Regions from separate parts of the Paenibacillus sp. JJ1722 genome, predicted to be linked through region 3. Evidence: a T-box and tRNA genes for the amino acid it is inferred to sense, from the RefSeq annotation. Region 3 holds a T-box; the other regions hold tRNA genes.
The links. The T-box of region 3 lies ahead of argS (arginine--tRNA ligase). A T-box ahead of a tRNA ligase gene usually reads a tRNA of that ligase, here a tRNA-Arg.

Region 1 (10,257 bases), 2.2 Mb from region 3:
GTTCGTAGCCATCGGGCATACACCGAACACAGGTTTCCTGAACGGACAAATTCATACCGATGAACACGGCTATATTGTAGTAAAGCCAGGCACAACGGAAACGAACATCCCCGGAGTTTTTGCCTGTGGGGACGTACAGGATAACCGTTACCGTCAAGCTATTACGGCTGCGGGAACGGGCTGTATGGCGGCTATGGACTGCGAGAAGTATCTCGAAGGCAGTGCTGTTCACGACTGGAGCGAAACACTGGATCAATAAAAGCGTGTCTATGGTATACAAAAAGGCTAACGGGAGAGCGAAGGAAACCTCTGTTATGCCGCATCTTTTGTTCAGGAAGAGAAAGCCTGCTGCGTTTGCACAGGCTTTCTCCTTTTTATGATTATAGAATTTATAAGTTTTCAGCGGAGCTGAACAATCTATAATCGCAAGAAAAATTTCCGTTAAGCGTGGTCTGGCTTCCTTGAAAGTACGTCAATAGACGTTTTTCTTATGGGTGCATGAGGTTAAAAATTCCGCTAATCGTACACTTTTCAACAAGGAAGTGTCCTTGACCGTAACGGGGGCTTCAATTATAGTTGGAACGTAGGATTACTATTATGAAGTAGGAATTGTAAGCGTATATTTCATACCAGGTTTTTAAGTAAACATAAAGGTGGCTTGGAACATGTCTGAAAGTATCTATGTAGGTGTCGATTTGGGCGGTACCGCGATTAAAGTCGGCATTTGTAATGAAAACGGACAGCTTTTGCACACATATGAGGGACCAACCGAAACCGATAAAGGTGTAGACGTTGTCATCGGTAATATCGAAAAATATGTGCGGCATATTGTTGAGCAATCTCCTTATGAGTGGGATCAACTAAAGGGTGTCGGTGCAGGCGTTGCAGGTTTTACGAATGTTCGTGATGGTATTATTGTCCTCGCTCCTAATATTGGCTTTCGTGACGTACCGATCCGTGCGCTCCTAGAGAACCGGATTGGCAAGCCTGTGAAAATAGACAACGATGCGAATGTTGCTGCGCTGGGTGAGGCTTGGGCTGGTGCAGGCAAAGGCATAGAAAACTGCGTATGCTATACCCTGGGAACAGGAGTAGGTGGCGGCATTATTATAAACGGTAAAATATACCAAGGTTCTTCGGGCATGGCCGGAGAAATTGGCCATATCAGTGTCGTACCTGATCTGGAGGCTATTCAGTGTGGATGCGGCAAAATGGGTTGCTTGGAAACTGTATCTTCCGCAACAGGCATCATTCGTATGGCCAAGGACGCTGTGGAACGTGGCGACCGGACCTCTCTGGCGCTGGAAGATCAAATTGCTGCCAAGGAAGTATTTGATGCTGCTAAAGCCGGGGATGAAGTCGCTCTGCGTATCGTGAACCGTGCTGCTTTCTATTTGGGGAAATCTATGGCAGCAGTTGCCGCTGTGCTTAATCCAGAGTTGTTTATCATAGGTGGCGGTGTTTCCAAAGCAGGCGACTTTTTGTTTGAAGAGATGCGTCGCGTGTACACCAAACTGGCACCTGAGCCCCTTCAAAAAGGGGTATCGATTGTTCCAGCTGTGCTGGGCAATGACGCAGGTATCGTAGGGGCAGCTGGTTTGTTGCTACGTTCCTGATCCACAGGTTACTGATAATACGGGTACTGGCATAGAGCGAAGAAGCAAAAGGAGAGGGAAGTCCATATGACAGATAACCTAAAAAATGCTGCGCCGTGGGCAACGCTCATTATTATTACGGGGATGTCAGGCGCAGGGAAGACCATTGCGGTTCAGAGCCTGGAAGACTTGGGCTTCTTCTGCGTTGATAATTTGCCTCCTGTACTGATTCCCAAATTTGCCGAGTTGATTGAGCAGTCTAACGGTAAAATAGGCAAGGTGGCACTCGTAATTGATTTACGCGGACGAGAATTTTTCACCGCCTTGTCTGAATCGTTGAATTATATTAAAGATCATTTTACGATTCATTGTGAAATTTTATTCTTAAATGCGAATGATGGCGTTCTCGTACAGCGGTATAAGGAAAGCCGTAGACGTCATCCGCTGGCTCCAGACGGCATGCCTTTGGATGGGATTCGGTTGGAGCGCAAGATGTTGGAAGAATTAAAAAGCTCGGCTACACAGGTTATTGATACAAGTGTGATGAAGCCTGCAACCTTAAAGGCGAGGATTATTTCACGATTTTCTCATCTGGAGAGCAGTATGCTTTCCGTGAACATTACTTCTTTTGGCTTCAAGTATGGTATTCCCATTGATGCCGATCTTATATTCGATGTGCGCTTCCTGCCTAATCCCCACTATGTGGACCAACTACGTCCCCACACGGGACAGGATAGCGATGTATATGATTATGTCATGAAATGGCCCGAGACTCAGGCATTCTTGACCAAGTTGCTGGATATGTTACACTTTTTGATTCCGCAATATCGCAAAGAAGGCAAAAGCCAGGTCATTATCGGCATTGGCTGTACTGGCGGTAAGCATCGTTCTGTTGCAATATCGGAGTATTTAGGAAAAATGCTGGGTGCCAGCGAGACAGAATCTGTTTCTGTTTCGCATCGGGATGCTGATCGGGACCGGCATTAATGAGGTGAAATCATGAAAGAGACCGGATCACAACGGGAGCGCCCACGTATTGTTGTTATGGGCGGCGGAACCGGCTTGTCCGTCATGCTGCGGGGCTTAAAGCAAAAGCCGCTAGATATTACGGCTATTGTTACAGTCGCTGACGATGGCGGAAGCTCCGGGATTTTGCGCAGTGAGCTGCAGATGCCCCCTCCAGGGGATATTCGCAATGTGCTGACTGCCTTGGCTGACGTGGAACCAGTGATGTCAGATATGCTGAAATACCGTTTCGGTGCGGGATCAGGATTGTCAGGCCACAGCCTGGGTAATCTGATTTTAGCAGCGATGACCGATATATCGGGAGATTTTGTAACGGCGGTGCGTGAGCTTAGCCGTGTATTTGCTGTCCGGGGACGCGTGCTGCCGGCAGCAGAGGAAGGCGTTGTGCTAAGTGCCGAAATGGAGGATGGCACGGTGATTACCGGAGAGTCCAAGATCCCGGAAGCGGGCGGACGAATCAAACGCGTCTTTCTTGAACCGACTCACGTGGAGCCGTTGCCTGAGGCTGTAGAGGCCATTAATGAGGCTGATGCGATTTTGATTGGCCCCGGCAGTCTATATACCAGCATATTACCGAATCTGCTTGTACCTAAACTCGCTGAAGCTGTAGTAAAATCAGACGCTATCAAAATATTTGTCTGTAACGTTATGACCCAGCCTGGAGAAACCGATGGCTATACGGTAGGAGATCACCTGCAAGCTATTTTTGAGCATGTAGGGCATCATCTCTTCGACTATGTCATTGTAAATAACGGAGAAATTCCACCCCAAGTACAGGAAATGTATGCCGAGCAGGGCGCTAAGCCAGTTCAAGTAGACATGGGCGAGCTGACCGATCGGGGATATAAAGTGGTGGCAGATACATTAGTTCTGTTCCGTACGTATCTACGGCATGATGCCGACAAATTGAGCCAGCATATTTACCAATTGGTACAAAACTGGATATTAAGAAGGAGGTGAGTCCCTTGTCCTTTGCGGCACAAACGAAAAAAGAGCTTACGATGATTGAAAGCCAGTCCTGCTGTGAGAAAGCGGAACTATCTGCGCTCATACGTATGCTCGGATCCGTACAACTGTCGAATAAAAGGGTGATATTGGACGTGTCCACAGAAAATGCCGCGATTGCAAGGCGGATTTACTCCTTGATCAAGAAGCATTTTCAACTTCATATCGAACTGCTTGTACGGAAAAAAATGCGCTTGAAAAAAAATAATGTGTACATTGTCCGTATTCCCAATGGTGTGCAACAGCTGTTAAAGGATCTTTATATCGTCTCAGAAGGTTTCTTGTTCACTGACGGGATTAATCGGGATATCGTTCGGAAAAACTGTTGTAAGAGGGCTTATTTGCGGGGCGCCTTTATGGCAGGTGGCTCTGTCAACAATCCTGAAGGATCGTCTTACCACCTTGAAATTTCTTCGATGTATGAGGAGCATTGTCAGGCACTCGTTGATCTTGCGAATGAATTTCATCTAAATGCTCGCTGTATTGAGCGAAAAAAAGGTTTTATTCTCTACATCAAGGAAGGCGAGAAGATCATTGAGCTGCTTAGCATCATTGGGGCGCATCAAGCCTTGTTCAAATTTGAAGATGTACGCATTATGCGCGATATGCGCAATTCCGTAAATCGCATTGTCAATTGTGAAACGGCTAATTTGAACAAGACGATCGGAGCTGCTGTCCGGCAAATTGAGAATATTAAGTTGCTGGAGCGGGAAGTTGGTTTGGAGACCTTGCCGGATAAACTGCGTGAAGTGGCAGAAATTCGACTCGCTCATCCCGATTTGAATTTAAAAGAAGTCGGGGAAATGCTCAAAGGGGTCGTGAGTAAATCGGGTGTAAATCATCGGCTTCGCAAAATTGATGAGATGGCTGACAAAATCAGGGGCGAAAATGGCCTGATTCCGTAAAAAGAATGTCCGTGGGGCTTTCAGCCCCGGTTTTTTTAGTTTTTTTTCTAGTGTCTGTCCCGGGTTAATGTTATAATGTGATAAATAAAATGGAGTAAGTAGTGTCCAGATTTATTTGATGAGGGGGTAAGCTGACATGTCAAAACATCCGGTAGTCGTACGCTTGAAAACAGGACTGCACGCCAGACCTGCTGCGTTGTTCGTACAGGAAGCGAATAAATATTCATCTGAGATTTTTGTGGAAAAAGAAGACAAAAAGGTTAATGCCAAGAGCATCATGGGTATTATGAGTCTTGCCATCAGTACAGGTACTGAAATCAATATTAGTGCTGAAGGTGCGGACGCCGAACAGGCTGTAAACGCTTTAGTAAGTCTGGTTAGTAAGGTAGAGCTGGAAAATCAATAAACAAAGATTTGCTTTGTGATATGGTGTATGCTCTTAGTGAAAAGCCCCTTTGGGGCTTTTTTTGTATCCAGAAAAAAGTCTTCGAAAACTCCTCCGTTAACTGTTTTATGGATGGATTTGTTGAATATAGACACCGTATTAAGTTCAAACTATAAATAATTAAAATCCCCGTGGTCATGCTCTGTTTCGGAAATTTGTACGCTTGGCTGCAACCTTTTTCCGTCTTTTCCGTCTGGAAGGTACAAACATTTTCAAGAAAGAGGTTGAATTCAATGAGACTTTGGACAAAAACAGTAGCCACGGCAGTTCTCGCAGGAGCATTAATGGCAGGGGGAGTAGCAGGCGGATTATGGACGGGGGCAGATCGTGCTTATGCTGCGTCAACAGCTTCGACGGTAAACGGTGTAATTAATGTGACTGGAAGCGGGGAAGTATTGGCGAAGCCCGATATTGCTTATCTCTCTATCGGTGTACAATCGGAAGGGAATACGGCAGCCGCTGCTCAAAAAGCCAATGCTACAAAATTGAACAAGGTTACACAACTGCTGAAAGAAAAGTGGAGCATTAGTGCAGATGACATTCAGACCAGCCAGTTTTATGTACAGCCTAACTACACCTATAACGAAAAAGAAGGGCAGAAGCTCAAAGGCTACACTGCCAACCATACACTTTCCGTCAAATACCGCGATTTGGATAAAATCGGTCAGTTGTTGGATGAGGCGACCAAGTCCGGAGCCAATAACGTAGATAATGTACGTTTTTCCGTGGAAAATCCTTCGACTTATGAAGAAGAAGCCATTACTAAGGCATTGGGAAGCGCACAATCTAAAGCCAGTGCTGTAGCTAAGGCAGCCAAACGCGGGTTAGGTGCTCTTGTGAGTGTGACGGTAGATGGCGGAGAAGCACAAATCTTTACACAACGTGAAAATGCCATGTCAAAATCGCTCTTGGACGTAGCAGGTGGCGGGACAGAGATACAATCGGGGCAAGTAACAGTGAAAGTTCAGGTGTCGGCTCAATACGAAATGAACTAATATAGATCATCAAACGAAGCCACAAGCGGCCAGCATCATGTGCAGGCTGGCTTGCTGGCTTTTTTTGTATACCGAAACCTTTTTGTAATGAGTCTGTCATAGCTAAGAGTTATTAGGTGTACATATTGAAATCGGAGAGTGTACAGATTGTAAACTACATACAATAGGGTATAGATATAATAATAAAAGTAGTTATCACACATAGACAATACAGATCATTAACAGGAGGAATATTTAATATGAGTAAGCATGCAAAAAAATGGGGTTCAGCACTGCTGGCGGCAGGGATTTTCGCAGGAGTCACAGCTGTTCCCGTTTCCTATATCCAGGCAGCATCGACGAAACAGCAGCAAGCGACAACACAGCAACCAGGAATCACCATCCAATGGAATGGTAAAACGTTGCCCGCTAAAGGTGTCCAAGTGAACGGGAGTACAATGATTCCGGTGGCCGCACTGCGCGACAGCTTGGGGATTCCAGTAAGCTATGATGCGAAAACAGCGACATATACCGTAGGTAGCGGGTACAATAAACTTTACATTATGGCTTCTTCCTCGGATGCCTACGTCAACGTCAATGGAATCAATACACGTAGTATGGATGCCAAACAGATCGCTGGGAAGCTATATATTCCTATGAGTTTGCTGAAAGACTATCTGGGCATAGATGCTCAATGGAATGCAGCTCAGAAAACAGTAACGCTGAGTAAAAGCCAGCTAAATCCGATTACAATTGCGTCTCAAACACTTCCAGCTTCGAGTAGTGCGAAGGTGTCCTACAAAATTAAGTACCCGCAAATCAGCGGTAGCCAGCTGAATTCTGAGGCTCAACAGGCCATTAACAATGTGCTTAAAAAGCATGCAGAAGGTATATTGGCAGCAGGCAAAAAGATGATGGCTGAGGGAGAGGCTACAACAGAAAGACCGTATGAGTTCGGAAATGATTTTGTGATTGCCTATAACAAAGATGGTATTCTGAGTGTGATTATGCAGGACTACTCGTATACGGGTGGCGCGCATGGCATGACGGCACGTAAAGGATATACGTTCTCGCTCGCTGATGGTAAACTGCTGCAATTGTCTGACGTATTGAAGGCAAATCCGAACTACAAAAAGTTTCTCAATGCTGATTTGAAGAAAAAAATCGATGCACTTCAGGCTGGCGAAGGATTCGGCAAATTTAAAGAGCTGGCGGCAGATCAGAATTTTTATGTGACTAACAGTGGAGTAACAATCGTGTTTGATTTGTATGATTATGCGCCATACGCGTATGGAATTCCTGAGTTCACCTACTCGTTCGGTCAACTGCTGCCTCAAGGTGGAAAGCCTTTTGCGGGACAGAATGAATAGTAGAAATAAATAAGTCCAATTGTCTATAACCTAAAAAACAATAAAGCAAAAAAGCTGCCTACCGGATAAGGACATCCGGAGCAGCTTTTTCATTTACCAGTTATCGAAAGAGGTAAATTTCTTCTCTTATACACCTTCTGGAGAGGAGCTAGTTAGCACTTTATCAATAATACCGTATTCCTTGGCATCATCAGCAGACATGAAGTAGTCACGGTCTGTATCTTTTTCAATGCGCTCCAGTGGTTGGCCTGTGCGATCTGCGAGAATGCGGTTCAGTTTATCACGCATTTTCAGAATGCGGCGTGCGCGGATTTCGATATCCGTTGCCTGACCTTGTGCACCACCCAGGGGTTGGTGAATCATAATTTCACTGTTTGGCAAAGCGAAACGTTTACCTTTGGCGCCTGCATTCAGCAAAAACGCGCCCATGGAAGCCGCCATACCTACGCAAATCGTAGATACGTCAGGTTTAATGTATTGCATCGTATCGAAAATGGCCATACCAGCTGTAATGGAACCGCCAGGGCTGTTAATATACAAGTGAATATCTTTTTCAGGATCTTCGGCAGCCAAAAACAGCATTTGCGCAATTATAGAGTTGGCTACAACGTCATTGACGTCCGAGCCTAACAAAATAATGCGATCCTTTAACAGTCTGGAATAAATGTCATAGGCGCGTTCGCCGCGGTTACTTTGTTCTACTACCATAGGAACATAGCTCACGTCAAAAAACCTCCCTTAAATATCGTTAGTGGATTTGGTGGACATGCCGATTACACGTCCCTTATTTATAAACTGTTACCGTAATAACCACATGATAAACAATTTCAAACAAAAAGTCAAAGAAAGTCAAACTAATGATTAAAAAAAAGAGCCCTCAGCGCTCTTATTGGTTAAAACATTATATAGAAGCATCTAAGCGTTCATTTAAAATGGCGCGCCCGCGAGGAATCGAACCTCGATCTCAGGCTCCGGAGGCCTACGTCATATCCGTTGGACCACGGGCGCATAGTTGATTCAATGCAAACAACTAACTAATTAAACAGTTAATTGGAAACAAAGATGATTATATGATATACAGCAGTGAATTGCAAGCTTTTATTAAATGCGCATATTCAGATAAATGGTTGAGAAATATAGGTTCAGATAGACTTGCATATGGAGCAAATATTGGTTAAGATATACGTGGGACTTAAAAAGTTATCCCGGGACGTTTTGAGACCAGTTAGAGATAGAGCATTAGAGACAGAACTTAGAAGTGTGCGGGAGTGGAAAGCATGCGAAAGATATTAGAAATACAGAAGCAGCTTCTGCCCGACCTCATGGATGTTTTGAAAAAAAGGTACACGATCCTGCATCAGATTATGCTGTCCGATGTTGTTGGACGCAGAACACTGGCAGCTTCACTGAACATGACTGAGCGCGTGTTGCGCGCCGAAACCGATCTTCTTAAAGCTCAGGGGCTAATTGAGATTGAGAGTGTAGGCATGAAGGTGAGCAAAGCAGGACTGGATCTGCTGGAACAGCTGGAGCCGATTGCGAACAACTTGTTCGGCCTGTCCCAATTGGAGGACCAGATTCGTCAAGCCTATGGTTTGAGGAAGGTGGTTGTCGTTCCAGGGGATTCGGATGCTTCTCCGTTAACAAAGCAGGAGCTGGGGCGCGCTGGAGCAAAAGCGTTGCTGAGTGTTATGGACGACGAGGATGTGGTCGCTGTAACAGGTGGCACGACAATTGCCGACGTGGCGGAACAACTGGCACTACCTTCTAATGGCCCACTTAAGGGTGGGTGGTTTGTACCGGCACGCGGGGGTTTGGGAGAAAGCATGGAAATGCAGGCCAACACAATTGCTTCCACAATGGCTCGCAAGGTAGGCGCTCAATACCGTCTGCTCCATGTACCGGATTTGCTCAGCAATCATGCTTACAACTCCTTGCTTGAAGATACGAACATTCAGGATATATTGAACCTGATTCGCGAGAGTCGTATCATCATTCACGGGATAGGCAACGCCATAGCGATGGCACATAGACGTAAACTTGATCCCGAAACCTTTGCCCAGATCAGCAGTGAAGGAGCGGTAGCTGAATCGTTTGGTTATTACTTTAACGAAGATGGCGTCGTTGTTCACAGAATGCTGACGCTTGGACTCCGATTGGAGGACATTAGGCGTACCGATACGGTTCTAGGTGTAGCTGGAGGCAAAAACAAGGCGGCCGCTATTCATGCGGTACTGCGTTTCGGGCAAGAGGACATTCTAGTCACCGACGAAGGCGCTGCTGTTGAGATTGTAAGTCGTTATTTAAATGATTAATATAGGATTTATGAATATTGTTGTCTTGACGGGCTTTCGGGTCTGTCTTGAATATATAAAACTAAACTAAACGAACTTTGGGAGGAACTCACTCATGACAGTTAAAGTTGGTATTAACGGTTTCGGACGTATTGGACGCCTTGCTTTCCGCCGGATTCAAAATGTGGAAGGTATTGAAGTAGTAGCAATCAATGACTTGACAGATTCCAAAATGTTGGCACATTTGTTGAAATATGATACAACACAAGGTAATTTCCAAGGACAAGTAGAAGTACATGACGGCTTCTTCAAAGTAAACGGTAAAGAAGTTAAAGTTTTGGCTAACCGCAACCCTGAAGAACTGCCTTGGGGAGACCTGGGTGTAGACATCGTTCTGGAATGTACAGGTTTCTTCACAACTAAAGAAGCTGCTGAGAAACATTTGAAAGGCGGCGCTAAAAAAGTTGTTATCTCCGCTCCAGCTACTGGCGACATGAAAACTGTCGTTTACAACGTAAACCATGAAATTCTGGACGGAACTGAAACTGTAATCTCCGGTGCTTCTTGCACAACAAACTGCCTGGCTCCTATGGCTAAAACACTGCAAGATAAATTTGGTATCGTTGAAGGCTTGATGACTACA
Region 2 (10,257 bases), 2.4 Mb from region 3:
GCCATGGCCAAACGGATGGTGAAGGCCGCAGGCATTGATTGTGAGGTACATTTGACACTGGATCGTCGGGAAGCGTTGAAGGACGCCGATTTTGTAACGACCCAATTTCGGGTAGGCTTGCTGGAAGCCCGGATTAAGGATGAAAGTATTCCGTTAAAACATGGCATGATCGGTCAGGAGACCAATGGTGCCGGCGGAATGTTCAAAGCGTTTCGCACCATACCCGTTATCCTCAATATCGTCGAAGATATGAAAGAACTGTGTCCGAATGCATGGTTGATCAATTTTACCAACCCTGCGGGTATGGTCACCGAAGCTGTGCTTCGTTATGGTCAGTGGGATAAAGTCATCGGATTATGTAATGTTCCAATCGGCGCGATCAAGAGTGCATCAGCTGTGCTGGACAAACCGGAAGAAGAGCTGTTCTTTAAATTTGCAGGGATTAACCACCTTCATTGGCACAAAGTTTATGACAAAACAGGGGCCGAATTAACAGAGCAAGTCATTGAAGGACTGTACGCTCCTGGCGCAAAACCGGAGAAGGTCGTTGAAAATATTAGAAACATGCGCTTCCTGTATGATCAAGTTCGTCAATTGAAAATGCTGCCTTGTCCTTACCATCGGTATTACTATATGACGGATAACATGCTCAAGGAAGAATTAGAGGAAGCCAAAAACGAAGGAACTCGGGGCCAAGTCGTCAAACGTCTGGAAGAAAGTCTGTTTGAATTGTATAAAGATCCGAATCTGGATTACAAACCAGAGGAACTATCCAAACGCGGCGGTGCGCATTACAGCGATGCAGCCTGTGAGATCATTAATTCCATTTATAACAACAAAGGCACATTGATGGTGGTTAGTACACGTAACAATGGTGCGATTGATGATGTTCCTTATGATAGCGCCATCGAAGTGACCAGTGTCATTCGCGCCCATGGCGCCGAACCTGTCAACTTTGGCAAATTCCCACCTGCACAGCGGGGCTTGCTGCAAGTAATGAAGGCAATGGAAGAGCTGACGATTGAAGCGGCGGTCACCGGTGACTATGCAACCGCACTGCAAGCCTTCACCCTGAATCCGCTCGTACCAAGCGGGGACATTGCTCAAACCGTACTGGATGAATTGCTAGAAGCACACAAAGAGCATCTACCTCAATTCTTTGCTCATAAGGAGAAGGCGACGGTATAAATTTATAAAACAGATTGTTCATGCTGGACGTATGAAAAAACGGTCGTCTCCCTCATTTCGGTTGGGATCACGGCCGTTTATAATGACATTAACTTTTAAACTTCAAACTTAGTCATCTTAGATATTGTTTCATGGTATCCTTCTAATACATCATTTATGATATCTTTTACACTCTTAATCTCAGTTATTAGTGGTACTATTTGTCCTACCATAACAGCGCCCTTCTCTTCAACGTCGCCTTCCAGCATCGCCTTTTTCAAAGAACTTTCAGCAACTTCTTTTAGTTTTACTGCTGCTTCTTTTTTGCTGTAATTGTTTTCAATTTCCGTCATTTCCTCTGAAAGCTTGTTCTTCAATTGTCTGCATGGCTCATCAGTAGAATATCCTGTTATCACAGTCTCCATGTCACCAGCTTTTAACATGGCATCTTTTACATTTGCATGTACTACTGTTTCCTCTGCGCACATAAAAATGGTTCCCATTTCAATGCCTTCAGCACCAAGAGCGATAGCTGCTGCCATTCCTCTTCCATCTGCAATACCGCCAGAGGCTATCACTGGTACAGATAAGCAGTTCGCTGCTTGTGGAACAAGAACCGTTGTTGCTTCATAAGTAGTATGTCCGCCACCTTCCCAGCCTTTTACAATAACTGCATCAGCCCCCGCTTTCTCCGCAGTCATTGCATCTTGAATTGTACTTGCTTTTACGATTACTTTTATTCCTAATTCATGCCATATAGAAAAGTATTTTCGGGATAACTCAAAATCAAGTCCCACTAGCGTATCTGCATAAATTACTGGTGGTTTTTCCTCCGAAGCAACTTTAGTTACATGATCTAATAATTCAGAGTTCATAATTACATTGATTCCAAACGGTTTACTCGTAAGATTTCTTGTAGCAATAATCTGGTCCCTAATAAAATCTAAAGGAGCAAATCCTACTCCTAATACACCAAGACCTCCACTTTCAGAAACTGCTGCAACTAATGGTGCTGTTGAAACCCAAGCCATAGGTCCTTGAATAATTGGTTTTTCAATTCCTAAAACTTTACATAAACGATTGTTAGACATAAAAGATTCTCCTTTTCATATTGAACAAAATGGATACCATTTATACAAATATTCTTTTATATTAAGATTATAATAAAGAAAAAAGATTCAGAATATCAGTAAGGCTTACCCTGAATGTTGCTTAAACAACAGTTCTGATAGCTTTTGTTGTTTTTAATATGTAGAATTAGTGAATTGGAGTGTGAACATATTGAATGAGATAACAGACTTACGTGTTGTGAAAACACTTGAAAATATAAAACATGGGTTTGCTAAATGTATTAGTCAAAAAAACTTTTCATCTATTTCCGTAAAAGATATTACTACAACTGCAAGAATTAATCGTTCTACATTCTACAAATATTATGAAGATAAATATCAGCTAAGAGAATCATTGGTAAAATCAACATTAGAAGAACTTTCAAACAATATTAATCTAGCATCTTTTAATCTGGAGAATAATGACATCGAATCCTTGAATGCTTTAAGAAAACAACTCCAATTTATGTATGATCATAAAGATTGGTACCTTATATTGTGGAATAAAAATATGGAGTTATATGTCTATGAAGATATGACACGCATATTTGAAAGGAGAACCGGGGAATGTCTTCGTGAAAATAGCAATGGAACAGAAATTACGAAGAAGGAACTTTCAGAAAAGCAGGAGTTATTAACTCGTTTGTTTGCAGCATCTGCAATGACAACGGTTAAATGGTGGTATGAATATTCACCAAATATGACTCCAAAGGATGTGGCAAATATTATTATGGATAATATCAAATTTGGAATGCATCATACCTTTTTTCAAGCTCCATGAACATGGAATACCCTCTCCATTAGCTTCACCGGATAAAATCCACCATGTGCGCAGGTAGCGCAGCGCTTTGGCAGCACTGAAAAACAAAAAAGCTTCCTACATGTAGGAAGCTTTTTGCTATACGTCCCAGGAGGGATTCGAACCCCCGACCGACGGCTTAGAAGGCCGTTGCTCTATCCAGCTGAGCTACTGGGACAAGATAGTGATCAATAAAACCTTATGTATTCAGCGCATTGATTATTATATCACATTTCGGGCAACTGTCAAAAGCATTTTTTTATGATATAGGGAAGCTGGCTGCAAAAGGAATCATTTGGACGCTAACGGGGTATTATGTACAAAGAACCATGCATAAAGGAGGGGTTAATCCGTGAGAGGTCTTTTGTCGTCACTTTGTTATTTCAGCATTTTCTTCGCACCTTTTCTAGTACCTGTCATTGTGTGGATTGCAGTACGGGACGAATATGTTCAGGGACATGCAAAAAAGGCTATTTTATCGCATATTTTCCCCATTATTGCGGCAATTCCGCTAGTGTATTTTATTATTACGGCGAATCATGCAGGTTCAGTGATCGGGTTTGTACTGCTATTCGTAGTGGTCTATCTCGGGGTTTTTGTTTATAACATCTACAAAGGGATTATGACGCTGCGTGAAGCGGCTTAGTTCAAAAAGAAGCCTCCTGCATACCGCAAATTTGGCGGGATACGGAGGCTTCTTTAGGGTCATTTTTGATGAGTTGCTGTTGCTATTTAGTTCAATGGCTGCTTATTTATTCCCAAAGCGTTTAGGACTTTTCCGTACTTCATGTCTTACGTTTTTCTCCAGCACTTCTTCCGCGAACTCATTGTTATGAATATAACTGCTGCCTTTGTTTTTCTTATACTTCGCTTTGCCGTCTATGATTTCCCCCTCCTTTCACGCTGATCCGGCGATGGCGCCGGAGCCCAAATCAACAAAAGCCGAGGCATAGCACACCATATCCTCATGCCCCGAACTCCTTGGCGAACTCTGTACTGAGCTGCCCATAGGAGAGCAATTCTTTTTTAAACTTCTCTCGCTCCTCACCAGCAGTAATGTGTGTAGAGTCGGTAAAAGCCTTGTCTGTCACTTCCTCAAATGCCGAATGCAGATTATTGTCGTACCAATCCAGCTCCAGATCGGCGTCATTGCGGATGATCCGTACCATGTCATAGTCATGCTGACCATCCGTCTGATCCTTGGCCGTGATATAGACCAGCAATTCCGGGTCATCTGCGGCACCGGGCCGCACCTCTACCTCAGCACAGCGCACTCCGTCAAGTTCAGTGAAGCGGCGTATTTTGGCATCCTTGATGTAGTACATGGTCTCCCTCCTTCCTTGCGAGTAGACGGGTTTCCCCATCTGTAGTTTTCGGAACGGACAGACATTTTATGCTTCTTTTCGGCATATATACTGATGAACTGGGGATTTAGTTTTTGATTCATTCCAACACTGGATGAACACGACAAAGAGAGGATGAACAGACATGTGCGGAATTACAGGTTTCATACAGTGGAACGGAGACTTAATGCATCAATCTGAGCTGCTGCTGAATATGACACAAACGCTCTCCGATCGCGGACCGGATGCTGCGGGTACCTGGATATCCAACCCGTGTGCCTTCGGACACCGAAGACTGAGCGTAATGGACCCGGAAAATGGCGCTCAGCCCATGATCCGGCAGCTGGAGGATATCACTTATACGATTGTATATAACGGGGAAATATATAACGCGCCTGAGCTGAAAAAAGAGCTGCAACAGCGCGGGCATTTTTTCCGTACACAATGCGACACGGAGGTGCTGCTCGAATCCTATATCGAATGGGGCCCCGAATGTGTAGATCGGTTAAACGGCATTTTTGCGTTTGCGGTCTGGGATAGCGAGCGGGAGCAGGTATTTCTGGCACGGGATCGGCTGGGAGTGAAGCCGTTATTTTATAGCCAAACCGAAGAAGTATTCGTATTTGGCTCAGAACCCAAAGCACTGCTTCAGCATCCAGCAGTAGAAGCAGCAGTGGACGCAGAGGGATTGGCCGAAATTTTTATCATTGGGCCTGCACGTACCCCCGGACACGGCGTCTATTCGTCCATGAAGGAGCTACGTCCCGGGCATACGCTAACCTACACCCGCGACGGCGTGCGCATTCAAGCCTACTGGAAGTTGGAAAGCATTGCGCATGAGGATAACACCGAAGAAACGGCGCTCAAGGTACGAGAACTGTTGCTGGATACGGTGGAGCGGCAGCTCATTTCGGATGTTCCAGTGTGCACCTTATTGTCTGGCGGGCTGGATTCAAGCGCTCTATCCGCATTAGCTGTCGATTATTACAACCGTACCGGGCAAGGACAAGTTCATACGTATTCGGTGGATTATGTGGATAACGACAAGCATTTTAAAGCCCATGCGTTTCAACCCGGAGCCGATGCCCCCTGGATTCAGCGGATGGTGGATGAATTAGGGACAAATCATCACTGGATTGAATTCGATACGCCAGAAGTCGTAGCAGCTCTGAACAACTCCACACTAACGCGGGATTTACCCGGCATGGCGGACGTGGATTCGTCGCTGTATCTCTTTTGCCGGGAGATTAAAAAAGGAGCCACGGTCGCTATTTCCGGCGAGGCTGCGGATGAAGTTTTTGGCGGATATCCTTGGTTCCACCGGGAGGATATGCTGAATTCGGGTACATTCCCGTGGGCAGTTGCACCCGATATGAGAGCCAGTCTGTTGTCTCCCGAGGTACGGGACTGGATCAAGCCGCTGGAGTATTTGAACGATCGCTACTCAGACGCGGTAGGAGAAGTGCCGAAGCTACCGGGGGAAACAGGAAAAGCTGCGCAAATGCGCGTCATGTCCTATTTGAACATCACCCGCTTTATGCCTACTCTACTGGATCGTAAGGATCGGATGAGTATGGGAGCGGGACTCGAAGTGCGGGTGCCATATTGCGATCATCGACTGGTACAATATGTATGGAACATTCCGTGGAGTATCAAGATGACAGGCGGACGTGAAAAAGGTATTTTGCGCAAGGCGCTGGAGGGCGTATTGCCGGATGATGTGCTGTATCGCAAAAAAAGCCCATATCCCAAAACGCATAACCCTTCCTATCTTGAGGCTGTGAAAAAGCAGGCGTTGCAGCTGCTGGATGATTCCTCTTCCCCACTGCTCAAGCTGATCGATGCGCAAAAGGTACGCGATATTGCCGCCTCACCGGAGGCATCCACCAATCTGCCTTGGTTTGGTCAGCTGATGTCGGGTCCCCAGTTGTTTGCCTACTTGGCTCAAGTGGATAACTGGTTGCGCACTTACAAGGTAGCAATTCGATAAGCTACACTGAATGCTGGAGCAATAGAGCTTCTAAGCGGCAGCGGCAATTTTTCGCTGTGTACTATATGGGGAACAGAAGGTACCAAAAAGGCTATCCGCAGCTCATGACTGACGGATAGCCTTTTTTTTCGTTATGTGAATGGGGGGATGATTTCTCCCCTGTTACCAAGCTATGCCTGTGGATTACCCAGCTTTGTTGCCAAATCACGCAGAGCTATCCCTCGGTGACTGATAGCCTGCTTTTGTTCCAACGTCAGCTCGGCCATTGTCTTTTCAAACTCTGGCAAATAAAACAGCGGATCATACCCAAACCCGCCGCTGCCGGCGGTTTCAGTAGTAATCCAGCCTTCCACGGAGCCTGTCGATTCCAACGTCTCGCCAGTCTGCGGATTATATAGAATCAAGGTACAGACGAATTGAGCCGGGCTTAGCAAAGGCTGTCCCGTATCATCACCCAGCTGCTTCGATTCCAGAACGTCGAGCAGCTTAATATTGTTTTCGTGATCGCTGGCACCTTCTCCAGCATAACGGGCAGAGTATACCCCCGGCGCACCGTCCAGCAAGTCCACGCAGAGGCCGGAATCATCGGCCAGCACGGGCAATCCGAGCACATCTCCAACCGCTTTAGCTTTTTTCAGTGCATTTTCGGCAAAGGTTTTGCCATCTTCAACGACATCAGGAATGTCGGGATAATCGTACATGCTTCTGACTTCCTTGCCAAACGGCGCAAAGGCATGCGCAAATTCCCGCACCTTTCCTTTATTTTTCGTAGCGACAATGACGACCGGGCCATCCAGCCGCATTAGGCGCCAGCTCCTGTACGTCCAGCACCGATCTTATCAGCAATCGGTCCAAGCACTTCTTTTTGGCGCTCAATCATTTGCAGAATCCCTTGTTCGCCCAAGCTAAGCAGTTGATCCAATTCGTTACGGTCAAATGGGCTTTCTTCACCTGTACCTTGCAGCTCAACATATTTTCCGCTGCCAGTCATGACAAGATTCATGTCCACTTTGGCCTTGGAATCCTCTTCATAGTTCAGATCCAGCAATGCTTTTTCACCAACAACCCCTACGCTGACGGAAGCCAGGAAATCGGTAATTGGAAAAACAGGCAGCTTGTGCTGGGTGGCAATTTTATTGACCGCAATCGCCAACGCTACGAAAGAACCGGTAATTGAGGTTGTGCGTGTTCCGCCGTCCGCCTGAATGACGTCACAATCCAACGTAATCGTCCGTTCACCAAGCGCCTGCAAATTGACCACCGAACGCAACGCTCTTCCAATCAGACGCTGAATTTCCATGGTACGGCCTGTCAGCTTGCCACGCGCAGCTTCACGCTGATTACGGCTATGAGTCGCACGCGGAAGCATGGAATACTCTGCGGTTACCCAGCCTTTTCCTTGTCCCTTCATAAAGGGTGGTACGCGTTCTTCTACAGTAGCCGTGCAAATGACTTTCGTCTCGCCAACCTCTATAAAAACAGAGCCCTCCGCGTATTTATTTACTCCTGCTGTCAATTTCATCGGGCGCAGCTCATCACCGTTTCGTCCGTTAGATCTACTCATGCTTTTTCCTCCTACGTCGTATGCAACCTGTTCTTATATGTTTATTTTACCAAAGTGTGCAGGCAAAAGCACCCCAAGGACGATTCCCGCCCTTAAAGAGGGATTTCGTTAATATGTTGCGGCTTGGCTACAGGCTCTCCATAATTTTGATTATTTTGTCCAATTACGCTTTTTTCACCATTTAGTTCAATCCGAATTTTTGTTTTGACCGCATCATCTGAATTGTCTGCCGCTGTCAGCACAACCGATTCCAAAAATTCAGCAGGCACAGCTTCTCCTTTAGCAAACATATCATCTGAAAGAGATACCGTAATTACGTTGTCTTTGGAGCGTTCTACCGATTTCAGCGCCGTCTCCCCTGTCATCACTTCTTGTAACCCATCCTTGGTCTGCGGTCCTTGAATCAATTGATGCAGCGCTGACTGGACACGATCTTTTTCAGGGCTGACCAACCGTGTTACAGGTACGTAGTATTGAACTCCAGCAGGAGAAGATGAAGAGAAATACACGGTGACTGGACTGGAATCCAGGGGTGTTACGCCATGACCAATCTCCAAATTAATACCTACTGCACGCGTCAACGGATGATCCAGCGGTGTGCCGCCAACAGGCATTTCGTTCAGTTTTTTGCCATCCACCCAGATCTGTACGCTCTCAATATCGGGACGGTCGGTCAGGGTCCAGGTCAAACTCTCCATTAATTTTCGTTCTTCCTGTGGCTTATAGTTCGCGAAAGATTTATTGAACTCGACAACAGCCAGCTTGTTGTTCTTGTCCACCGTCACACTTTTCACTTCTGTACCCTGGGGTATTACACCTTTAAATCCCTCTGGTAATAATCCAGCATACGGCCCGCCCTCAACCAATGTTTCCAGCGCTGACTTGGCATCTGCCTGCACATCACCTGTAGCAATCGGTAAAGATACCGGGGCCAGCAAACCGTTATGATCTTGCAAAAAAACAGCTCTCAGTTGACCTGTACTGGCAGGTGCTTTTCCGGTTACAGCCTTAATCATGGACTGCTCTGTCGTGGACGGCGGGGGGTCAATGGATGCCGATTCGTTGCCGAAAAGGCTGCAGCCCGACAACAACAGGGGTAGGGATAGCAGTCCAGCTACAGAGATCATACGCCATGGGTGTTTTATATTCATAAGTGAAGTTCCTCCCTAACAATTTTGTACAGATTGTACTAATATGTATACGAGCCTCGCGTAAAAAATAACTACTTTTTCAGCAGACTGGACACACTGGTCATAATTGCAGTAGAAATCAGGATCTATACGAGGAGGGGAACTTCAACTTTATGGACAAGAAAAAAGCACCTTACAGCCTGAATAGTAAAAAGGTAGCCGATGCCACCCGCGAGTTGCTGCACAAGCGTGGTGTGAACCTGACTGAAATTGCAGAACTGGTCATGCTTTTACAAAAAAAATATTACCCGACCCTAACGATGGAAGAATGTATGGAGAATGTGGACAAGGTACTGATGAAGCGCGAGGTTCAAAATGCCGTGCTCACGGGCATCCAACTGGATATCCTTGCTGAACAAGGCGTTCTTCTTCCCCCATTGCAGGACATGATTGAGAATGATGAGGGATTATACGGTGTGGATGAAATTCTGGCCTTTTCCATCGTAAATGTGTACGGCAGCATTGGATTTACCAATTACGGTTATGTCGATAAGCTCAAACCGGGTGTGCTGGAACGCCTGAATGATAAAAGCCTCGGGCCGATCCATACGTTCCTGGACGACATTGTGGGCGCTATCGCAGCTTCGGCCAGCAGCCGCATCGCCCATCGCAAACAGGCAGAGCGCGAGCAGGAGCTTGGGGAAGAAAGTGCACCGAATACAACACGTTAAATAACAAACAACGCTTGGAATACAACAGATATATACAGGGTTAGAGGAGAACTAGACATGGCAAACGTAACTGAAGGATATACATTCCGTACGATGCAGGCTGACGATTATGATCAGGCCATTGACCTTTGGAATGGCTTAGACGGATTGGGATTAAGCGAGGCCGACTCACCGGAGCGGATTGCACGCTTTTTACAACGGAACGAAGGACTTAGCTTTGTCTGTGAGCATGATGGAAGCATCATAGGCACGATTTTGGCGGGTCACGATAGTCGCAGGGGGTTTCTGTATCATCTGGGTGTAGCCACAGCACATCGTGGTCAAGGGATCGCGCCCAGACTGGTGGATAAAGCGTTATCTGCTTTGTTGAGAGAAGGCATTGATAAATGTCATCTGTTTGTGATGGAGCATAACGCAGGGGGTC
Region 3 (10,257 bases):
TGAATCTGGGCAGATGAGGCGGTACGCTGCCACAAACCTGGGGACAGTCAGAGAGGATGATTACGATGCAGTCAACGAGCCTCGCATTACATACAGATAAATATCAGATTAATATGATGTACGCCCATTGGGTGAACGGAAGTCATCAGCGTAAAGCTGTGTTCGAGGCGTATTTCCGTAAACTCCCTTTTGGTAATGGATACGCCGTGTTCGCTGGTCTGGAACGCATTGTGAATTATATTGCAAATTTGCGGTTTACAGAAGAGGACATTCGCTATCTGTCTGAACAGGAGGAGAATTACGATCCCATGTTCATGGAGGCGCTGCGCCAGTTTAAGTTTGGTGGAACAGTCCATTCGATGAAAGAAGGGGCACTTGTTTTTCCAAACGAGCCTCTGGTACGTGTCGAAGGAACGATTATGGAAACGCAGCTTGTCGAGACGGCATTACTGAATTTTATGAACTATCAGACACTCATTGCGACAAAGGCATCGCGCATCAAGCAGGTGGCAAGTGACGATACACTGCTCGAATTTGGAACACGGCGTGCGCAGGAAGCAGATGCGGCGATTTGGGGAGCACGAGCAGCTTATGTGGCAGGTTTTGACGCGACTTCTAATATGCTGGCAGGCGAGCACTTTGGAATCCCGACGAAGGGAACACATGCCCATTCATGGGTGCAGACCTTTATGACGGAGCAGGAGGCGTTTGACGTGTATGCGAAGGTTTTACCAGACCAGGTTACACTGTTGGTAGACACCTTTGACACGCTGGAAAGTGGTGTTCCTCATGCGATTCGGACAGCAAAAATGCTGGAGAGTCAGGGCAAGCGTATGAATGCAATCCGTCTGGATAGCGGTGACTTGGCTTATCTATCCATTCAGGCGCGGGAAATGCTCGATGCTGAAGGCTTAGATTACGTACAAATCGTAGCTTCCAATGATTTGGACGAAAATACGATTTTTAACCTGAAAGCCCAAGGGGCACGTATTGATGTATGGGGTGTAGGAACACAGCTTATTACGGCTTCAGATCAACCTTCGCTTGGCGGGGTGTACAAGCTGGTTGAGCGTGAAGTGGATGGCGAAATGTTGCCGACGATTAAGATCTCGGGTAACCCAGAAAAAGTATCCACACCAGGCAAGAAGGATGTATATCGCATTGTGGATAAGAAAAAAGGGAGAGCTGTGGCCGATTATATTTCTTTCCCGGATGAAGAGCGTCCGCGTAATGGTAAGCGCCTGAAGCTGTTTAACCCTTTGCATCCGTATATGAAGAAGTATGTAGAAAATTATGAAGCCGTACCAATGCTTGAGCCTATTTTTATAAATGGACAGAAGGTATATGAGCTTCCTGAGCTGGATGAAATTCGTGCCTACCATACTTCACAGTTGAAACTGTTTTGGCCAGAATATTTGCGGAAGCTGAACCCTGAAATTTATCGTGTAAATCTGAGCGAGAAGGTATGGGAGCTGAAGCAAAAGCTGATCGATAGCTATATGCAGCCCGAAGTTGAAGAAAAAGAATAGTTGGAAGAGGCACCTCATGAATGTATGGGGTGCCTTTTTGTGTCGCGGCATGTAGGAAATAGGAGCTTATTTATAAATTTCTCTCATCACATGTCGTAGCTCAGGGACAATAATGCGTTCCATTGCCAAACGAACGGCTCCGCGTGAGCCAGGCATAGAAAATACAGCTGTCTGGCCCACAGTGCCAGCTACAGCCCGGCTTAATATAGCTGCTGAACCAATGTCCTCAGCAAAGCTTAAATAACGGAAGATTTCTCCAAAGCCAGGTAGTTCCTTATCCAGTAGAGAGGAGACGGCTTCATATGTAGTATCACGTGGAGAAATACCAGTGCCGCCTGTCAAAAGTACAGCCTCGATTTCATTCTGTGCCGCTGCTTCGGATACTAACTGCTGAATACCTTCGTAGTCGTCCTTGACAATGACATATCGAACAACCTTATATCCATTGGTTTCTAGTAGATCCATGAGCAGTCGTCCCCCAGTATCTGTTTCCACGGTGCGGGTGTCCGAGACAGTCACGACCATGCAATTAACCTGTTGCGGGGATTCCTGTCGATGCTCCTCTACAGAAGACATATTCATTGAAATGCTCACTCCTTGATCGGTGGTTAGACATACACTTTTTACAATAGAGCAATGACTGAGTGTATGCAAGTCAGAAACAGGGGCTAAAAATCCATGTGATTAATATCCTTGCACTTGCACACTGGAATATAGTACACTTCCTTACATAAGTCGGGATTACTTTGTTTTTATTTTATTGAAAGCGCGCACATCAAATGATTAATCTCAAGGGTCAGCGGGTAATAGTACAGCAGGGTCAACAACTGGGAGGTAATGTAATATGAATCATTCATACCAACAATGCGTGGATGCTTGCCTGGAATGTATGAACGCTTGCAATGTATGTTACGTAGCGAGTTTGAAGGAATATGATTTAGCTATGCTGCGTGAATGTATTCGAGTGAGTAGGGAATGTGCAGAAATATGCGGATTTGCTGCTCAAATGCTGCAGCGTGGAACGGATTTTGCCGAGCAAATCTGTGAGCTGTGCGCCAAGGCCTGTGAGGTATGTGCTGCTGAATGCAGCAAGCATTCCCATGATCACTGCAAGCATTGTGCAGAAGCCTGCCGTCGTTGCGTTCAGGCGTGCCGCCAGTTGGTGGCAGTGTAATTACATATATGGAACTAGTGCCTGAAGAGGAAATAATAGGTTGCTTTCTACTGAATAGGTTTGTATAATGATTGGAATTAACGTCATGGAACGGGAGAGTAGCAGCGGAGCCGTATCATTACAGCGAGCCGGAAGAGGTGTAAGCCGGTATGAGGTCCGATGTGAAGCGCACCCGGGAGACGGTTGATCCAACGAGCAGAATTTCTAGTAGATCAGCCCGGCAGACACCGTTATTAGTCATTGGAGTGAAATCGCGATTTGTGTAAGTTAGCTTTAGCTGCACAACCGATTTACGAAGAGTGGTACCGCGGGGATATTGAAGTTCTCGTCTCTTGAATTATTTCAAGAGGCGGGGGCTTTTTTTGTTAGATTCTATAAAAAGAAGGAGAGAGATCATGTTGATGAGGATTGCTGCTCAAGCGATATTGGCCCATACGGGCTTGGAGGAGAAAGAAATTTTATCTTTATTTGAGGTGCCTCCGCAGCCTGAATGGGGAGATGTGGCGTTTCCCTGTTTTGTGCTGGCCAAAAAGTTTCGAAAGTCTCCACAGCACATTGCACTGGAATTGGCGGAGCTAGTGAATCATGAAGAAGGTTTAACTGCTTCAGCATCGGGTGCCTATGTAAATATAACATTGGATCGATCTGTTCATATTCCACTTATGCTTGCTGAATTGAGCAAGGCCGATTTCCTCAGGCCCAATATCGGGCACGGACAGCGGGTAGTTATTGATATGTCCTCGCCCAATATTGCCAAACCGTTTGGTATCGGTCATCTTCGCTCTACTGTTATCGGTGCTGCCTTGTATCGTATTCTTGGTGAAACCGGATATGTTCCAATTAGTGTGAATCATCTTGGGGATTGGGGAACACAGTTTGGCAAGCAAATTGCGGCCTATAAAAGATGGGGAAATGAGGAGCAGCTACAACATGATCCGATTGGTGAATCGCTGAAGCTATATGTTCGTTTTCATCAGGAGGCCGAGCATAATCCGACTTTGGAGGATGAAGGCCGCGAGTGGTTCCGACGTTTGGAGCATGGGGATGCTGAGGCTCAACAACTATGGGAGTTTTTTGTTGAAGTTAGTCTGGGTGAATTTGATCGTATGTACCAGCGTCTGAACATTACATTTGACCATGTGCTGGGAGAAAGTTTTTACAATGATAAGATGCAGGCAGTTGTTGCTCAATTAAGAGCAAAAGGATTGCTGGAGGAAAGTGATGGTGCGCTCGTGGTTCGTCTGGAAGACGAGGAACTGCCTCCGTGTCTTATTCTAAAAAAGGATGGGACCACCATTTATCCGACACGTGATCTGGCAACAGCGATTTATCGTCATGAAGTGATGAAGGCTGATCGGTTGCTGTACGTCGTTGGTGGAGAACAGAAGTTGCATTTTCAGCAGGTGTTTGCGGTGCTGAAGCATGCAGGGGAGGCTTGGGCGGAGCAATGTGAGCATGTGCCGTTTGGATTAATGCGGTTTGCGGGTAAGAAAATGTCCACAAGACGCGGAAAAGTTGTCAAACTGGAGGAGGTGCTGGATGAAGCTATAGCGCGTGCTCAAGCCATCATTACTCAGAAGAACCCCGATTTGCAGGAACAACAGGCAGTAGCTGAGGACGTTGGTATCGGGGCGATTATTTTTGGTGATTTAAAAAACAACCGGCTGAATGAAGTGGATTTTTCGTTGGAGGAGGCGCTGACCTTTGAAGGCGAGACCGGGCCTTATGTGCAGTATACTCATGCGCGCATTCGCAGCCTTCTGGAGAAAGCTCACGCTCGCGTCGATGTTGATAATACCAATTCTAGCGACAACGCCCTTGTCCAAGATAGCCATTCTCGTGATTTGAATGACGTATCGGATGGAATGTTGGGTGACACAGGTTGGGCGCTGCTTAAGCAGTTGGATCGCTATCACGGACAACTGATACGTGCGGTTCGCCAACTGGAGCCTTCGGTAATTGCGAGATTTGCATTGGATACGGCCCAGGCGTTTAACCGTTTTTACGCCAAGGAAAGGATTGTCGATGGTGGACAGTGGCGTATTCAGTTGGCGGAACAAACTGCCGATATTCTGGCATGCGCGCTGCAACTTCTTGGTCTGAAAGCACCGAATCGGATGTAAGCAAAGCGAACAAAGGGGAGCGAGTTTTTGCTGGCGGGATGACTGCTACCCAGACCTGGATATTCCAAAGGAATACTGTAAAAAAATAAATCGGTTACAGGCACTTTTGGGTATGTATAAAGATTGTGAGCAGAAAAGAGTTAGACGGGTACACTAAACGCAGGTATTCCACTGTTTTGCAACCAATTTGTGCATATTTGAAACATTTGATGCTTTTATTGCGTCGGTAAGTGTAGAAGCAAAGTAAACATGGAGGTGTATCTCATGAAAAAGAACAAAAGCGTGACAGCTGCCCTGCTTGTCATCTGCTCATTGGCAGTAGCTACGTCGGCCTCTGCTTTTCGTGATATAAAGGGAACTGAACAGGAGAAGATCGTAAACTCACTTCAGGACAAAGGAATTATTCAAGGAATAACCAAGGATAAATTTGCACCGGATCAAACGCTCACGTATGCACAAGGAGTACACTTGGTTGTTCGTGCAATGGATCTTCAGGTAATGCCTGATTTCACAACGGGTTCCTTTGCAAACATTCCGGCTTCTGCATGGTATGCCCAGTCCTATCGGATTGCAGCCCAACACCAAATCCCTTTGTCACCAGATATTGATCCAAGCACCCGTATGACAAGAGAACAATTTGCGAATATTCTGTATAAAGCAGTGAGTGCAACGGGTGAATATCCAACTGTCCGTATGTTAATTAATGTAGCGGATGGCAAAAAACTAGACCAGGAATCAAATGCAGCCGTTCAATTCCTGCTATTGACCAAAATTGCAAAATTGGACGAACAGAGCAACTTTAACCCGGATCGTAAAGTAACGCGGATGGAGGCAGCAGAAATGGTCTATAACGCATCCGAATTTGTACAAAGTCATAAAACGGTTGAAGCTACTCCTGAAAATCCGGCTGAGCCTGTAGATCCGGTTCAACAAAATAACATTAGTATGAGTATAGAGAAGGCAAATGACGAGCAGAACAAAGTGACAATCACCCGTCTGCAGGCACCTAATCCAGGTTACGGCATTGAAGTGGATCACATCGACTACGTAGATGATACGAATGCAGTAATTTACTACAAGCTGACTAGTCCAAAGCCAGGGGAAATGAATATTCAGGTCATTACGGATACCCACACAAGCACATTGGTAGACAGCAAGTATAAGGTTACGCTTAAAGCAGTAGATGGAACAGTGCTTCCGCCCACAGGAACAGGCACGTCTGTAGCTAAATAAAATTACGAGCCCTATGTTATAGATATAAATAAAACCAGCGAGCCTCCAATTTGTAGGGGAGACTTGCTGGTTTTTTTCATACCAAATGTTAATCGTTAGCCCTAAGCAATAGGGCTATTCAAGCTTTAAATGCTGACTTTGCCTGCAAGCAGGTCATCTTGCGCAGAAGGCGTAGCAGAGGATGAAGCCGAATCTGTTGCAACTGTTCCCGACTGGAGCTGATACATTTGGAAGTAACGACCGCCTTGAGTCATAAGTTCGTCATGGCTACCCCGTTCAACAATTTCACCCCGATGAAGTACCAAAATTTGGTCCGCACTGCGAATGGTGGACAAACGGTGAGCAATGATAAAGGTCGTACGTCCCTTCTTGAGTACCTCAAGAGCGGATTGGATGAGCGCTTCCGTTTCGGTGTCAATATTGGCAGTAGCTTCATCCAGAATTAAAATTGCGGGATCAAAGGCTAGTGCACGAGCGAAGGAAATTAGCTGGCGTTGCCCGGCTGATAAAGTGCTACCTTTTTCAATAACAGGCTCATCGAATCCTTGCGGCAAATGGGCCAGCAATTTGTCGGCTCCAACGTCATGCAGCGCTTTATTCACCTGTTCTCTCGTGATTCGGCTGTCTTCGAGACTGACATTAGAGGCTACCGTACCTGTAAACAAATATGGATCTTGAAGAACAATACCCATATGATGGCGAAGCCATTGCTTAGGGATGTCTTTGACAGATGTTCCGTCAATGGTGATCGTTCCTTTTTGCGGATCATAGAACCGGAATAGCAGGTTAATAATCGAACTTTTGCCTGATCCGGTATGTCCGACAAGGGCAACTGTTTGCCCGGGCTGTGCAGTAAAGGAAATATGTTTAAGTACATCATCCTTTTTGTAGGCAAAGGAAACGTCGTTAAACTCTACCTGGCCTTTGTAGCGCGGCATCGTGCCGTCCGTCACCGGCTCTCCAGTTTCGTCCATCAACTCAAATACGCGTCCTGAGGATACGATGGAAGTATCCAGTACGGCGAGTTGGTTGACCATACCCGTCATAGGTTGGAACAGTCGACCCAGCACATCGACGAAGGCATACAATACGCCTAGTGAAACAGCACTACCTGTAGTTCCGAGCGCCTCAGATCCGAAATACCACAACACGACGGCAAAGGCGAGATTTCTCAACACGTTGACTAAATTGTGCGAAGTGAAGGCGTTCAAATTCAGCATTTTATTCTGATGCTTCATATAATCATCATTCAGTTCTTCAAACTCTTGCTGCGTTTGTTTCTGGTGGCGGAATACGCGAATGATGGACATCCCTTGAATCGATTCATTGATAATCGCATTAATTTCACTGAGTCTGGACCGAATGATCGTATTATAGCGGGTGGCGACCTTGCGATACAATACAATCCACAAGATCAGTAACGGTACTATAAACAGAGAGATAAGACCCAGTCTGAAGTCCAGCAAAAAGAGTGCAACATATACTCCTGCCATCGTCACAATCCCTGAAGTGAAATTTGAGAGCACAGCCACAAACAAATCTTTGACTGCCTCAGTGTCATTCGTAACACGGGATACGACTTTGCCTGCGGGCAAGTTATCAAAAAAGTAAACTGGCAACCGCTGGATGTGCGCGTAGAGATCAAGCCGAAGCTTTTGAATGACCTTGTTCGCCGAGGATTGCAGCCAGTATGTTTTGCCGAATTCAGCAAAAATGGAAATAACCAGGAAGAAGCAATACCAGCCAATCAGCTGAAAGATACCGGGCATTTCCGGTTTGTAAAAGCTATACAGTTCATCAGCTGTCAGAGCCTTAGCTTCATAGCGAAAGGTGTCGGAGCCGCGTGTCACAGTCAGCGTTCCGTTCGTAAAGGAGCGGTTACCGTCAGCCACTTTAACCGAGCCATCGATAAATACGAAAGATTTCCCAACTTGTAAAATCCTCGCTTCGCGACCTTTGGTCTCCCCGGACTCAAAGCGATCTTCACGCTTAAAGTGGGTTCCAGCATAGCTTACAGTTCCGTCCACACTAGTTGTTTCATAAAATGGTTTTTCAATAGCGAGCATATGGTCGTCAATCATCGTTTTGGCGATGAAGGGACCAGCGAGCTCGGCGGCTACTCCGATAGCCAAAGCGATGAGAGCGGCAATAAAGCCTGCTTTGCTCGTCAGCGCGTACTGGAATAGCCTTTTGCCGATATTAGGTTTCATTAGGATACCTCCCCTGAGGTCAGATCAGATTCCACTTGTTGCCGTTCATACTGTTGTCGGTACCATCCGTCAGCCTGAAGCAGCTCGCTGTGGGTCCCTTCCTCAATAATGCGTCCTTGCTCCAGCACGACGATCCGGTCTGCATGTTCTACAGCAGAGAGGCGGTGGGTGGAGATCAAGGTTGTTTTACCCGAGCGCTTACGTCGGATATTGTCAATAATCCTTGCTTCCGTCCGGGCATCTACTGCAGATAGTGCATCGTCGAGCAATAGAATATCCGGATCACCGATAAAGGCGCGTGCCAGCGAAACACGCTGCTTCTGGCCGCCGGACAGGGCGATACCTTTTTCTCCGACCAGTGTATCCAGCCCATCAGACAAGGTACCTAAATCCTGGTCGAAGGCAGCTGTACGGATAGCTTCCATAATGTCGTCATCATCTGCACGAGGTTTCCCGAACTGAATGTTCTCGCGCACCGATTTAGAAAACAAAATTTGCTCTTGCGGCACGTAGCCGATCCAGCTGTGTAGTTGTTCTACTGCAATGTCCTCCAAACGTATGCCGGAGATTAAAATATCACCGCTACCCGTCGGATATTCATGCAGTAGCTGTTTGAGCAGAGTGGATTTCCCGCTGCCGGTTCTACCAACGACGCCTAGCGTTTCTCCGCGTTTGAGCTCCAGACTCACATGTGACAGATTGTCAATAGTAGAAGTAGGGTAACGGAAGGTAACGTCTTTCATCCTGATGGATTCGAGGCGGTCCACTGGAACAGGTTGAGCTGCATCCTGAACGTCTGGCTGGACATCGAGAGTTTCATTGACCCGGTCCAGGGAAGCGCTACCGCGCTGCATAATGTTAATCAGCTCTCCAATGGCAAACATCGGCCAAATCATCATTCCTAGATACATATTAAAGGAGACCAATTCGCCTAGCGTGATATCGTTATGAAATACCAGATAAATACCATAACCGAGTCCAATGACATAGCTAAGTCCTACACATAAACGAATCGTTGGTTCAAAGAGAGCATCCATCCGAGCGACAGCCAGATTTTTACGAAATACATCGTCGGTAATATCAGCAAAACGTTTTTCGTCCATTCGCTCTTGCACATAGGCGCGAATGACTCGGATGCCTGCTACGGATTCCAACACCTGATCGTTCATATCACCAAATGCATCTTGTGCCAGTGTGTAACGCTCGTGAACGGCTTTACCGTAAATGCTCATAGCCAGTGCAATAAAAGGTAGGGGCAGGATAGCTGCCAGTGTCAACTTCCAACTGATTAGGGTACCCATGGCAACTAATACAACGCTCAGATAGACCGTAGAGTCTGTCAGTGTCAGCATGCCGAAGCCCGCTGTACTTGCTACGGAGCGAAGGTCGTTCGTAGCACGAGCCATCAGATCACCAGTACGATTACGTTCAAAAAATGGAGGGGTCATCCGCAGTAGATGATTCATAAAGCGTGTGCGCAGTAAGCGCTCCACCAGATTGGCACCACCAAACAGCTTGTGCATCCATATGTACGTAATGTAGTAGATGACGGCTAGAATGCCTATGATGTACAAAATATAACGCCAAAGTGAGGACCAGGAAATCGAACCGCGCACAATCTCATCAATGGCACTACCTAGTAGCCGAGGTGGAGCAAGCTCCAGCACACCAACGGCTATCAGCAAAAACAATCCAATGGAGTATCGGCTTCGTTCTCTTTTAAAAAACCAGCTTAAATTTTTAAGTACCGAAAACAAGAGGAATCCCATCCTTTCATGACAAGTTCTTTCGAGAGTTGTGTACCATTTTGAAGAAACAACAGCGACTTGCTACCACAAATATGATCCGGCAACAGGCGCAAAAAAGGCATACCGTCCGCAGACGATATGCCCTAAATCTCAATATCATATGGCGCGCAGGTATTTTCAGCACACTCACCACTGAAAAACTGCTCAAACGCAGGCAGCCACTCGTATTAAACCATACAA

Region 1: it has a tRNA-Arg gene. The T-box ahead of argS (arginine--tRNA ligase) is inferred to sense a tRNA for this amino acid. The anticodon was not compared.
Region 2: it has a tRNA-Arg gene. The T-box ahead of argS (arginine--tRNA ligase) is inferred to sense a tRNA for this amino acid. The anticodon was not compared.

Annotation. Positions count from the first base shown of each region.
Region 1 covers NZ_CP182500.1:149,164-159,420, forward strand. The annotation lists gene trxB (thioredoxin-disulfide reductase) at 1-259, shown strand, start outside; gene ACM1ND_RS00645 (ROK family glucokinase) at 666-1,616, shown strand; gene rapZ (RNase adapter RapZ) at 1,683-2,582, shown strand; gene ACM1ND_RS00655 (gluconeogenesis factor YvcK family protein) at 2,595-3,581, shown strand; gene whiA (DNA-binding protein WhiA) at 3,587-4,531, shown strand; gene ACM1ND_RS00665 (HPr family phosphocarrier protein) at 4,668-4,937, shown strand; gene ACM1ND_RS00670 (SIMPL domain-containing protein) at 5,210-5,971, shown strand; gene ACM1ND_RS00675 (PdaC/SigV domain-containing protein) at 6,211-7,320, shown strand; gene clpP (ATP-dependent Clp endopeptidase proteolytic subunit ClpP) at 7,447-8,043, opposite strand; tRNA gene ACM1ND_RS00685 (tRNA-Arg) at 8,254-8,328, opposite strand; gene ACM1ND_RS00690 (sugar-binding transcriptional regulator) at 8,598-9,635, shown strand; gene gap (type I glyceraldehyde-3-phosphate dehydrogenase) at 9,730-10,257, shown strand, end outside.
Region 2 covers NZ_CP182500.1:4,724,317-4,734,573, forward strand. The annotation lists gene ACM1ND_RS20920 (6-phospho-beta-glucosidase) at 1-1,188, shown strand, start outside; gene ACM1ND_RS20925 (nitronate monooxygenase) at 1,284-2,258, opposite strand; gene ACM1ND_RS20930 (TetR family transcriptional regulator) at 2,449-3,057, shown strand; tRNA gene ACM1ND_RS20935 (tRNA-Arg) at 3,180-3,253, opposite strand; gene ACM1ND_RS20940 (DUF4870 domain-containing protein) at 3,428-3,721, shown strand; gene ACM1ND_RS20945 (hypothetical protein) at 4,041-4,400, opposite strand; gene asnB (asparagine synthase (glutamine-hydrolyzing)) at 4,564-6,408, shown strand; gene ACM1ND_RS20955 (XTP/dITP diphosphatase) at 6,579-7,211, opposite strand; gene rph (ribonuclease PH) at 7,211-7,972, opposite strand; gene ACM1ND_RS20965 (GerMN domain-containing protein) at 8,065-9,123, opposite strand; gene ACM1ND_RS20970 (phosphatidylglycerophosphatase A) at 9,276-9,833, shown strand; gene ACM1ND_RS20975 (GNAT family N-acetyltransferase) at 9,891-10,257, shown strand, end outside.
Region 3 covers NZ_CP182500.1:2,337,388-2,347,644, forward strand. The annotation lists gene ACM1ND_RS10645 (nicotinate phosphoribosyltransferase) at 66-1,529, shown strand; gene ACM1ND_RS10650 (MogA/MoaB family molybdenum cofactor biosynthesis protein) at 1,596-2,111, opposite strand; gene ACM1ND_RS10655 (four-helix bundle copper-binding protein) at 2,374-2,703, shown strand; T-box leader at 2,781-3,039, shown strand; gene argS (arginine--tRNA ligase) at 3,099-4,826, shown strand; gene ACM1ND_RS10665 (S-layer homology domain-containing protein) at 5,091-6,059, shown strand; gene ACM1ND_RS10670 (ABC transporter ATP-binding protein) at 6,185-8,269, opposite strand; gene ACM1ND_RS10675 (ABC transporter ATP-binding protein) at 8,269-10,026, opposite strand.